One region of the Shewanella sp. 8A genome, then DNA from elsewhere that is predicted to be linked to it. Evidence: predicted binding sites of a transcription regulator. Region 1 holds the regulator's gene; the other holds the start of a gene.
The links. Region 1 encodes MetJ, which represses methionine synthesis genes. Its sites were predicted from a motif close to TAGACGTCTAGACGTCTA; they were not measured.

Region 1 (4,527 bases):
TGATTAACTGAGCTTTATCCGTGGTCAAACGTTCGCGTAAATCCCGCGCTTGCTCGTTAGATAATAATTGCTCAATCAAGCCTTGCTGATAGCTGATAAGGACTTGTAATTCTTCTTGCCATAATTGGTTGCTATCGCGCAGGGACAATAATTTATATAAAAAGTTAGTGGTTTTACCCGCGGCAGACACCACCACCAGATCATCACTGTGGCCATGGGTTAACAGAATATGGGCGACTCGGCGGTAACAATCGGCATCGGCTAAGCTGGAACCACCAAATTTATGTAAGTGACAACGTGCCATCTATTATTCCTCTACTGACAAGCCGCTACGGCGGCCAATCCTGCTTGAATATCTGCAACTAAGTCGTCGGCATCTTCAATACCAACCGACAAACGTAATAGGGTGTCTTTAATGCCAGCTTCAAAACGCGCCTGCGGCTCCATCGCCCTGTGGGTCATGGTCGCGGGCACGGCTACGAGACTCTCAACGCCACCTAAACTCTCAGCCACGCTGAATAAACTTAACGCATCTAAAAAGGCGACCACTTCGGCCTCGCCGCCCTTAAGCTCAAAACTCAGCATAGCGCCAAAACCTTTTTGTTGCTTGGCGGCAATGGCATGGCCTGGATGATCCGCAAGACCTGGGTAATACACTTTACTCACGACTGGGCTGTTACTCAGTAACTCCACAATCCGCTCGGCATTAATTTGGTGCTCACGAATGCGCACAGCTAAAGTACGCAGGCCGCGCAGGGTTTGATAACTGTCGAAGGCAGAACCGGTTAAGCCTAAGGTGTTCGACCACCAATGTAAGGTCTCACCAATTTGGGGATCTTTGGCGATCACCGCGCCGCCCACCACATCACTATGGCCATTAATGTACTTCGTGGTGGAGTGGATAACGATATCGGCACCGAGCAATAGCGGTTGCTGCAAAATCGGTGACAGGAAAGTATTGTCCACTATCACTAACGCACCTACGGCGTGGCTTGCCTTGGCAATAGCTTCGATATCAACCACCCGCAGTAATGGGTTGGATGGGGTTTCAATCCACACCATTTTAGGCTGCTGGGCAATCGCTTGCTCAAGTGCTTGGCTGTCGGTTTGATCGACCACCAGCAGTTTAAATTGGCCTTTTTTCGCGAGGTTGGTGAATAAACGGTAAGAGCCACCGTAACAATCGTGAGGCACCACCAGTAAATCATCTGGGCCCAGTAAAGTGGTCACTAAGGTAATGGCTGCCATGCCAGTACAAGTCACTACACCGGTTGCGCCCTTTTCCAGCTTAGCTAAGGCATCGCCTAAGATGCTGCGGGTAGGATTGCCGGAACGGCTGTAATCAAATTCGCGAGGATTTTTATGACCATCGAAGGCGTAATTCGTCGACAGGTAAATTGGCGGCACCACGGCGCCATATTGAGTATCGCTTTCGATACCCTGACGCACTGCCAATGTGGCTAATTGACGCTCGGTCACTAATTTGCCTGCGGTCATCGGGAACTCCTAAGTTCGCAAAGAGATGTCTGGACGTCTAAATGTACCTAAGCCCAGTGGTATCGTCAATAGGCGTTAAGACGTTTAGACGTCTAAACATAAAGAAATCTGTTTGCAATCGCTAAGAAATAGTAGCAATAATTTGACTGTAATCTGTAAGGGTTTAAAATCTGCCCCGAATTTAGCGTTATAACAGGTGAGTCAATGACTGAATGGAATGGGGAATACATCAGCCCCTATGCTGAACATGGCAAGAAGAATGAACAAGTAAAGAAAATTACTGTGTCTATTCCGCTCAAAGTGCTAAAAGTCCTCACGGATGAACGTACGCGTCGTCAGGTCAACAACCTGCGCCACGCAACGAATAGCGAACTGTTGTGCGAAGCATTTTTGCATGCCTACACCGGCCAGCCTCTGCCTGATGATGCAGATCTGTCGAAAGAGTGCCCAGACAGCATCCCCGCTGAAGCGAAGCGGTTGATGGACGAAATGGGGATCGAGTGGGAAGACATGGAATAACGCTTAAGCGTCCATAATCCTGCCGTAACTAATTATTAGGGATCGTTAATGCTCATCCGGCGTGATGGGTTAAAGTAACGATCCCTATTTTGTTTTGATGGAATCCTATGTTCTCCTTGATCGATCCACAAACGCTAGCCATCGCGTCTGTGATTGTGTTTTTAGGTGCCCTCACCCAGAGTCTGATTGGGTTTGGCTTAGCCGTGGTCGCCAGTCCGCTGCTGTATATCGTCGATCCCCAATTAGTGCCTGCCCCCGTGATTGTGATGGGATTTTCCATCGCGCTACTCACCCTATTGCGTGAACGCGGCCATTTAGAATTCAATGGCTTGCAATACGCACTCATCGGTCGAGTGCCCGGTGGCTTTATCGGTGCCAGCCTATTACTGTTTGCGCCGCAGCCGATTCTTGGTCTGGCGATTGCAGCCATTGTGGCAGTCGCCGTGGTGCTCAGTTTGTATAAATTCAGTCTGCCGGTGAACAAAGCGACTCTGTTTGGCGCGGGAGTCGTCTCGGGGATCTTTGGCAATATCGCCGCCATTGGTGGCCCTCCGATGGCGATTTTATTGGCGGGTAAGGATGCTTCGCAGTTTCGCGCGGCGTTATCGGCCTTCTTTATCTTTAGTTCGACCATTGCCTTGGCGATTCTTGGGGTGACGGGCCTACTCGAAATCAAGCACTTTTGGCTGTCGCTAATGCTATTGCCCTCGGTCTTTTTAGGCTATCTCGTGGCGGGCAAACTGGTGGGAAATGTGGATAAACATAAGACCAAGATGGCGACCTTAGCCCTCTGCGCTATCAGCGCCTTAGTGCTCACGGTCAAATCAGTGATTGAGTTATTACCGCAATAACCTCATGCCAATCGCAGCCATAAAAAAAGCACCGTTTAACGGTGCTTTTTGTTGCTGTGGATACGAGTTGTCATCCATTCGAGCATCACTTAATCGCATTTAAGTGATGCTTAGTGCGCTAGCATCAATACGTTAGCTTAAGTAACTTTGGCCTGCATACACAATAAAGTGTCTCAGGGCGAGCACGCCAGTTAAGCTGGCACAGGCCACCATAATCATTGCGCCCTTAGTGTGGCGAGTCGCTGCGGGAAGCAGCATAAACAGCAATGGCACACCAAAGCCAATCCCGACGACACCAATCCAGAATACGCTTGCCCACACGCCAGAGGTGAGTGATGCCAGCGCCGCAGCCGCCGCTCCGCCCTTAAAGTACAAGGCACAGAACAACATAAACAGGAACATGATTTCGATTGCCATCACTGGCAGCTCTAAGCCATGCATTTTGGCTAAGGTCTTGTCGTGACTATCGGTTTTGAACATCACCAGCGCCAGCACCGCATTGGCCGCAGCGCCCGCTGATAAACCAGATACCAAGAACAGTGCAGGCAATACCGCAGTGTTTAGCATCGGATAGGCATTCATCGCCGAGATTAAGAAGCCAGTGTAAGCGCCTACGCCAATCGCGAGGACAAACAACAGCACTTCAATCAGCTTTCTAAAGGGCATCAGCAGCTTAGCGATAGGCGCGAGGAAACCTAAGCCCCACTTTGGCAAATCGTCACGCAGTACTAAAATCGCGTAGGCAAATGCCAAGGGTGAGTAAGCTAGCAGCGCTAATACCCCAATCGCCATAACGGACTGGAAGTTGTAGTTAATTAAGATCAACCAGAAGTGGAAAGGCTTAGTTAAATCAAACACTAAACAAGCCAAGCCTAAGCTGATTGCCACAGGGCCAATAATTGCTGCGGCCTTGAGGATATTGCTCTCAACTTGTGTTTGTTCTTGATTGAACCAACGCAAACCGATACCAATAAGCAAACTTCCGGCGGATAAACCCGCCATAAATAGATACACGGCGATGACCCAGTGCCAAGTGACGGGATCATATTGCGCCATATCGCCCCAAGTATTGTTCATAATCAAATCCCTCCTCTTTTGGTAGGAACGCGATATACCCTAGGTTTAGTGCCTAAATGGGTCTTATCTTGGTAAGTGATCTTAGTGTTGAGCAGTGTGGCCACTTCACTTTGTGGATCGTTAGCATCGCCAAACACTAAGGCATCGGTCGGGCACACAGTCACACAGGCTGGCTCTTCACCACGGGCCAAACGCGTGTCCTTACAGAAGTTACACTTGTCAGCCACTTTGGTTTCTGGATTCATAAAACGCACTTTGTAGGGACACGCCGCCACGCAGTACATACAACCCACACACTTGTCGCCGTGGATGGAAACAATGCCATCTTCGCCCACATAGGCCGCACCCGTTGGACACACCTTCACACAAGGCGCATCTTCACACTGCTGGCAAGACACCCTGTGGTACTTAAAGTGCAGATTGGGCATTTCGCCATAGGGCCCTTCGACTCTCACCTGCAAACGGGTCACCCCTTCTGGTACGCCGTTTTCACTGCGGCAAGCCACGTTACAGGCTTGGCAGCCGATGCACTTGTTCTCATCGTGCACCATCACATATCTTTTCGTCATTTGAGCCTCCAATT
Region 2 (4,527 bases), on a different contig from region 1:
TAAGATCGCCCTTTTTCACCTCTTGGCCTAGCTCCACAGGCAAACTCAGAATTTGCCCTGAGACCTGCGCGCCCACACTCACCAGCTTGGAGGCCTGCAACATGCCGTTGGCAAGCACCGAGTTTTCAATATCGCCGCGTCTAACGGGCTCCGTCACATAGCTTGGGGCCGCCTCGGGTTTATGCAACAGAAAATAAGCGCCGCCCCCAAGGAGGATGAGGCCGCTTAGGATCAATATCAATTTACGCTTTGAGGATTTTTTCATCTGAATCTAGGTGTCCATCAATGCCAATGGGCGCAAGCGTGTATCTTGCGGGAAGAAAAATAGTGCAGCCAGTATATAGAGTTAGCTAAGCGCAGTAGACGAAGGAAGTGTCGATATCAGGTAAAGATTTGCAAATATCTGTGTAGAAGTTTGCGCCCTAGACCTTTAAATATACGGATAAAACGTTGAACCATATAAATCCGTGTTACTTGAGATTGTCTGCATACCTCAAACTAAAGGGTCATGGCGTGAAACGCTGATTTTTATAAGCAAAGGTCTGTTCAAACAACCAATAGCAAAACAGGGATACCTTAGGTATCCCTGTTGTTTACGTAAAGCAGTTGTGGCATTTATTACTCAGATATCACAAACACTTAGCCAAGGCGGCGACGCAGTTCGCGGGTCGCATCGACCATGTTCTTCAGCGAGGGTTCTACCTCAGCCCAAGTGCGTGTCTTAAGGCCGCAGTCGGGGTTAACCCAAAGTTGGCGCACTGGCACTTTTTGCGCCGCTTTTTCGATAAGGTGTACCATGGCCTCAACACTTGGCGTATTTGGCGAGTGGATATCGTAAACGCCTGGGCCAATTTCATTTGGATATTCAAAATCTTCAAAGGCGTTGAGCAGCTCCATGCGTGAACGCGAGGTCTCGATGGTGATGACGTCCGCATCCATGGCGGCAATCGCGGCAATCGTATCGTTAAACTCGCTGTAACACATATGGGTATGGATTTGGGTTTCATCAATCACACCCGCCGCACTCAATTTAAAGGCATTCACCGCCCAATCTAAGTAAGCCTGCCACTCGCTTTGCTTTAATGGCAGACCTTCGCGGAAAGCTGGCTCATCAATTTGAATAATGCCAATACCTGCATTTTGTAAATCCACCACTTCATCACGAATTGCCAGCGCCAATTGGGTGGCAATGGTATCGCGGCTGATATCTTCACGGGCGAACGACCAATGTAGAATCGTCACCGGGCCCGTTAACATACCTTTGACAGGTTTGTCCGTCAGGCTTTGGGCAAATACAGCCCAATCAACCGTCATGGCTTTCGGGCGGCTCACATCACCATAAATCAATGGCGGCTTAACGCAGCGAGAACCATAACTCTGTACCCAACCATTTTTGGTAAAGCCCACACCTTCGAGCTGCTCACCGAAGTATTCCACCATGTCATTACGCTCGGCCTCACCGTGTACCAGCACATCGATACCGAGTTTAAGCTGGCGATCGATGGTATCGCGGGTCACTTGTTGTAATTGCTCAGTATATTGGGCATCGCTTAGCTCACCCTTGCGCCAGCGGCTACGTAGTCCGCGGATTGCCGGTGTTTGCGGGAATGAGCCAATCGTGGTCGTTGGCAGCAATGGCAAACGATACTTACGCTGCTGCACCACTTGGCGCTCAGTAAATTCACTCACCCGTTCATAGTCGGCTGGGGTCAGCGCAGCGACACGGGCGATCACTTTAGCATCCGCCGCCTGTGCCTTAGCCTCACGGCGAGCCACGCAGGTGTTAACTATCTCTTTGGCCGCGACAGACTCAGGGGCCAGCAGCAATTGACGCACATTCGCCAGTTCCAACAGCTTTTGCTTAGCAAACGCGAGCTGCTGACGCAGCGTCGGAGCGAGCGTTGTCTCCACCTCTAAATCCACAGGGCTGTGCAGCAATGAACACGAAGTGCCAACCCATAAACGCTGGCCTAAGTCTCGGGCAACACCGCCGATACGCTCGACAATCTGATCAACCTCTGCCGCCCACACGTTACGGCCATTAACTACGCCAGCTGACAGAATTTGATCTGGTCTTAATGCATTAGCAAACAAGGCCAATTGTTCAGGGGCAGTCACTAAATCTAGGTGCACCCCCGCCACCGGCAGCGCGGAAACCAATGCCTGATGATGGCTAATGCTGCCATAGTAACTGGTGAGTAAAATCTTCACTTGAGCCGTTTTAAGCGCTTGATAAGCTTCGCTAATAGCCGCTTGCCACTCGGCGGTTAATTCGAGTGCAAGAATCGGTTCTTCAAGCTGTACCCAAGTCACGCCCTGCGCGGCAAAACGCGCAAGAATCTCGGCATAGGCCTTTAACAGATTGGGCAATAGGCTAAGTTTATCGAAATCCTGACCCACGGTTTTGGCCAGATATAAGTAACTCACAGGACCTAACAACACGGGCTTGGCTTGATAACCCAGCGCCTGTGCCTCGGCCACTTCATCAAAAAACTGCTCATAGGCGATAGAGAACACTTGGTCTTGCTTAAGCTCTGGCACTAAGTAGTGATAGTTAGTGTTGAAATACTTCGTCATTTCCGAGGCTGGCGCATCGGTGCCAGTTGGCGCACGGCCACGGGCAACGCGGAATAAGGTATCAAGATCGATAGCGCCCTCGCCGCGGTGACGATCAGGGATTGCGTTTAGGGTCGCACTCAGGGTTAACACTTGATCGTAAAAAGCAAAATCCCCCACGGGTACTTGCTCGATCCCCGCGGCCACTTGCCATTGCCAATGGGTACGACGTAACTCCTTGGCCACCTCATGTAGTTCAGCTTGAGTACTCTCACCACGCCAGTATTTTTCGAGGGCAAATTTCAGTTCACGACGACGCCCGATACGGGGAAAACCAAGACTGTTTAATTGCATACCATATCTTCCTTTATTTGAGATAAGCCATATTCGGCACTAGCACCCAGCTGATGGTGTTTTCTTGGCAACTTTTTGCATTTAAGCCTAGATAAATCACAATGGGCGTCTGGACGTCTAGAAGTTTATTGTGATAGTCTCTACGCCAGCAACCGAATTGATTTCAAGCACAACATGAGCGAAATTCACTTGGAGTGATCATGATCGAACTAAGACATCTGCGAACCTTAATGGCCCTGAAGGAAAGTGGCAGCTTGGCGGGCGCAGCCAAAAAACGTTTTGTCACTCAATCGGCTCTCTCCCATCAAATTAAGGAGTTAGAGCAACGAATTAACTCGCCCATTTTTGTGCGTAAGAGCAAACCGCTCTCCTTTACTCAGGAAGGTGCACGCCTGCTGCACCTCGCCGAAGAGATCCTGCCGAAGGTGTTAGAGACGGAAACCGATCTCAAAAATGGGCTGGAAACTGAAACCAATCAGCTCAGAGTTGGCATTGAATGCCACAGCTGTTTTCGCTGGTTAATGCCAGTGATGGAGCAGTTTAGGCAAGATCATCCCCAAGCCGAGTTAGATCTTTCCAGCCGTCATCTATTCGACTCGCTCAATGCCCTAGAAATGGGCGAACTGGATATAGTGCTGACCTCAGATCCCGTGCCAGGTCACTCGCTCGCCTATCAGCATTTGTTTGATTTTGAAGTGAAGTTAGTGGTTGCTAAGGATCATCCTTTAGCGAAAGAAGCCTATGTCACACCCAAGCAATTGTCGCGTTTACCGATAATCAGTTATCCGGTGCCACTGGCGCGTTTAGATATTTACCGTCACTTTTTAGAACCCGCGGGCATAGAAGCCGGCGAGCAAAAAACCTGTGATTTGACCATGATGTTATTGCAGCGCATCGCCTGTAAGGACGGTATCGCCGCCCTACCCAATTGGTCTATCAATGAGGGACATGGATTGAGCCTCGCCTCAGTCAAACTGGGTCAAGAAGGCTTAAAGCGCCCGCTATTTGGCGCCTATCGCCGCCACAGCGCGAACTCGGCCTTAGTGCAAAACTGGCTGCAACTAGTAGCAAGCGAAGGCTTAGCCCGCCAGCAAAAAACCAATTAAGCGTTGAAATGTTTAACAAAAAAGCCTGCTATTGCAGGCTTTGTTTTTATGAGCGGTGCTTAGAGCGGATTAAGCAATAAACCACGCATTGACAATACTCGGCGCAGAATTAACCCGGGGGAATTTTGATTACGGGTCTGGCGCAGATTGTGGGCGATCATAAACTCTTGGCGCAGATCTTGGTCAAGATCTAAGGCTTCAAAGGCTTCGATGGTTAAAGTTTGTTGCTGATTATCGATCAAAGACTTAATCACACTTAGCGGGAAAGATTGCTCAGAGCTGGCATTCAAATAAGCAAATGCGGTTAAGGCAATAATCTGGCCGAACACACTAAACAGCGCCAAGGTTTGCACCTCATCGGGGTCGATATCGACATCCGGCATATCAACTAAGCTGTCAACCGCATCAGTTGCTATATTTTCCGTGAGTTTCCAATAACCTTGCACCAACTTCTTATAGGGTTGAGGCAATTCATCGAGGCGTTCTTTCAAATAAAATGTAAAGGCGTAAC

Region 2: the regulator MetJ is predicted to act here: its motif matches at 3,021-3,038, upstream of metE (5-methyltetrahydropteroyltriglutamate--homocysteine S-methyltransferase).

The regions. Positions count from the first base shown of each region.
Region 1 covers NZ_JAMDJP010000003.1:161,000-165,526, reverse strand. Annotated here, with positions in the region: gene M0413_RS03515 (bifunctional aspartate kinase/homoserine dehydrogenase II) at 1-304, opposite strand, end outside; gene metB (cystathionine gamma-synthase) at 316-1,479, opposite strand; gene metJ (met regulon transcriptional regulator MetJ) at 1,702-2,016, shown strand; gene M0413_RS03500 (sulfite exporter TauE/SafE family protein) at 2,124-2,867, shown strand; gene nrfD (NrfD/PsrC family molybdoenzyme membrane anchor subunit) at 3,000-3,944, opposite strand; gene M0413_RS03490 (4Fe-4S dicluster domain-containing protein) at 3,947-4,513, opposite strand; gene phsA (thiosulfate reductase PhsA) at 4,526-4,527, opposite strand, start outside.
Region 2 covers NZ_JAMDJP010000015.1:94,679-99,205, reverse strand. Annotated here, with positions in the region: gene M0413_RS13285 (efflux RND transporter periplasmic adaptor subunit) at 1-265, opposite strand, end outside; gene metE (5-methyltetrahydropteroyltriglutamate--homocysteine S-methyltransferase) at 640-2,910, opposite strand; gene M0413_RS13275 (LysR family transcriptional regulator) at 3,111-4,016, shown strand; gene M0413_RS13270 (HDOD domain-containing protein) at 4,076-4,527, opposite strand, start outside.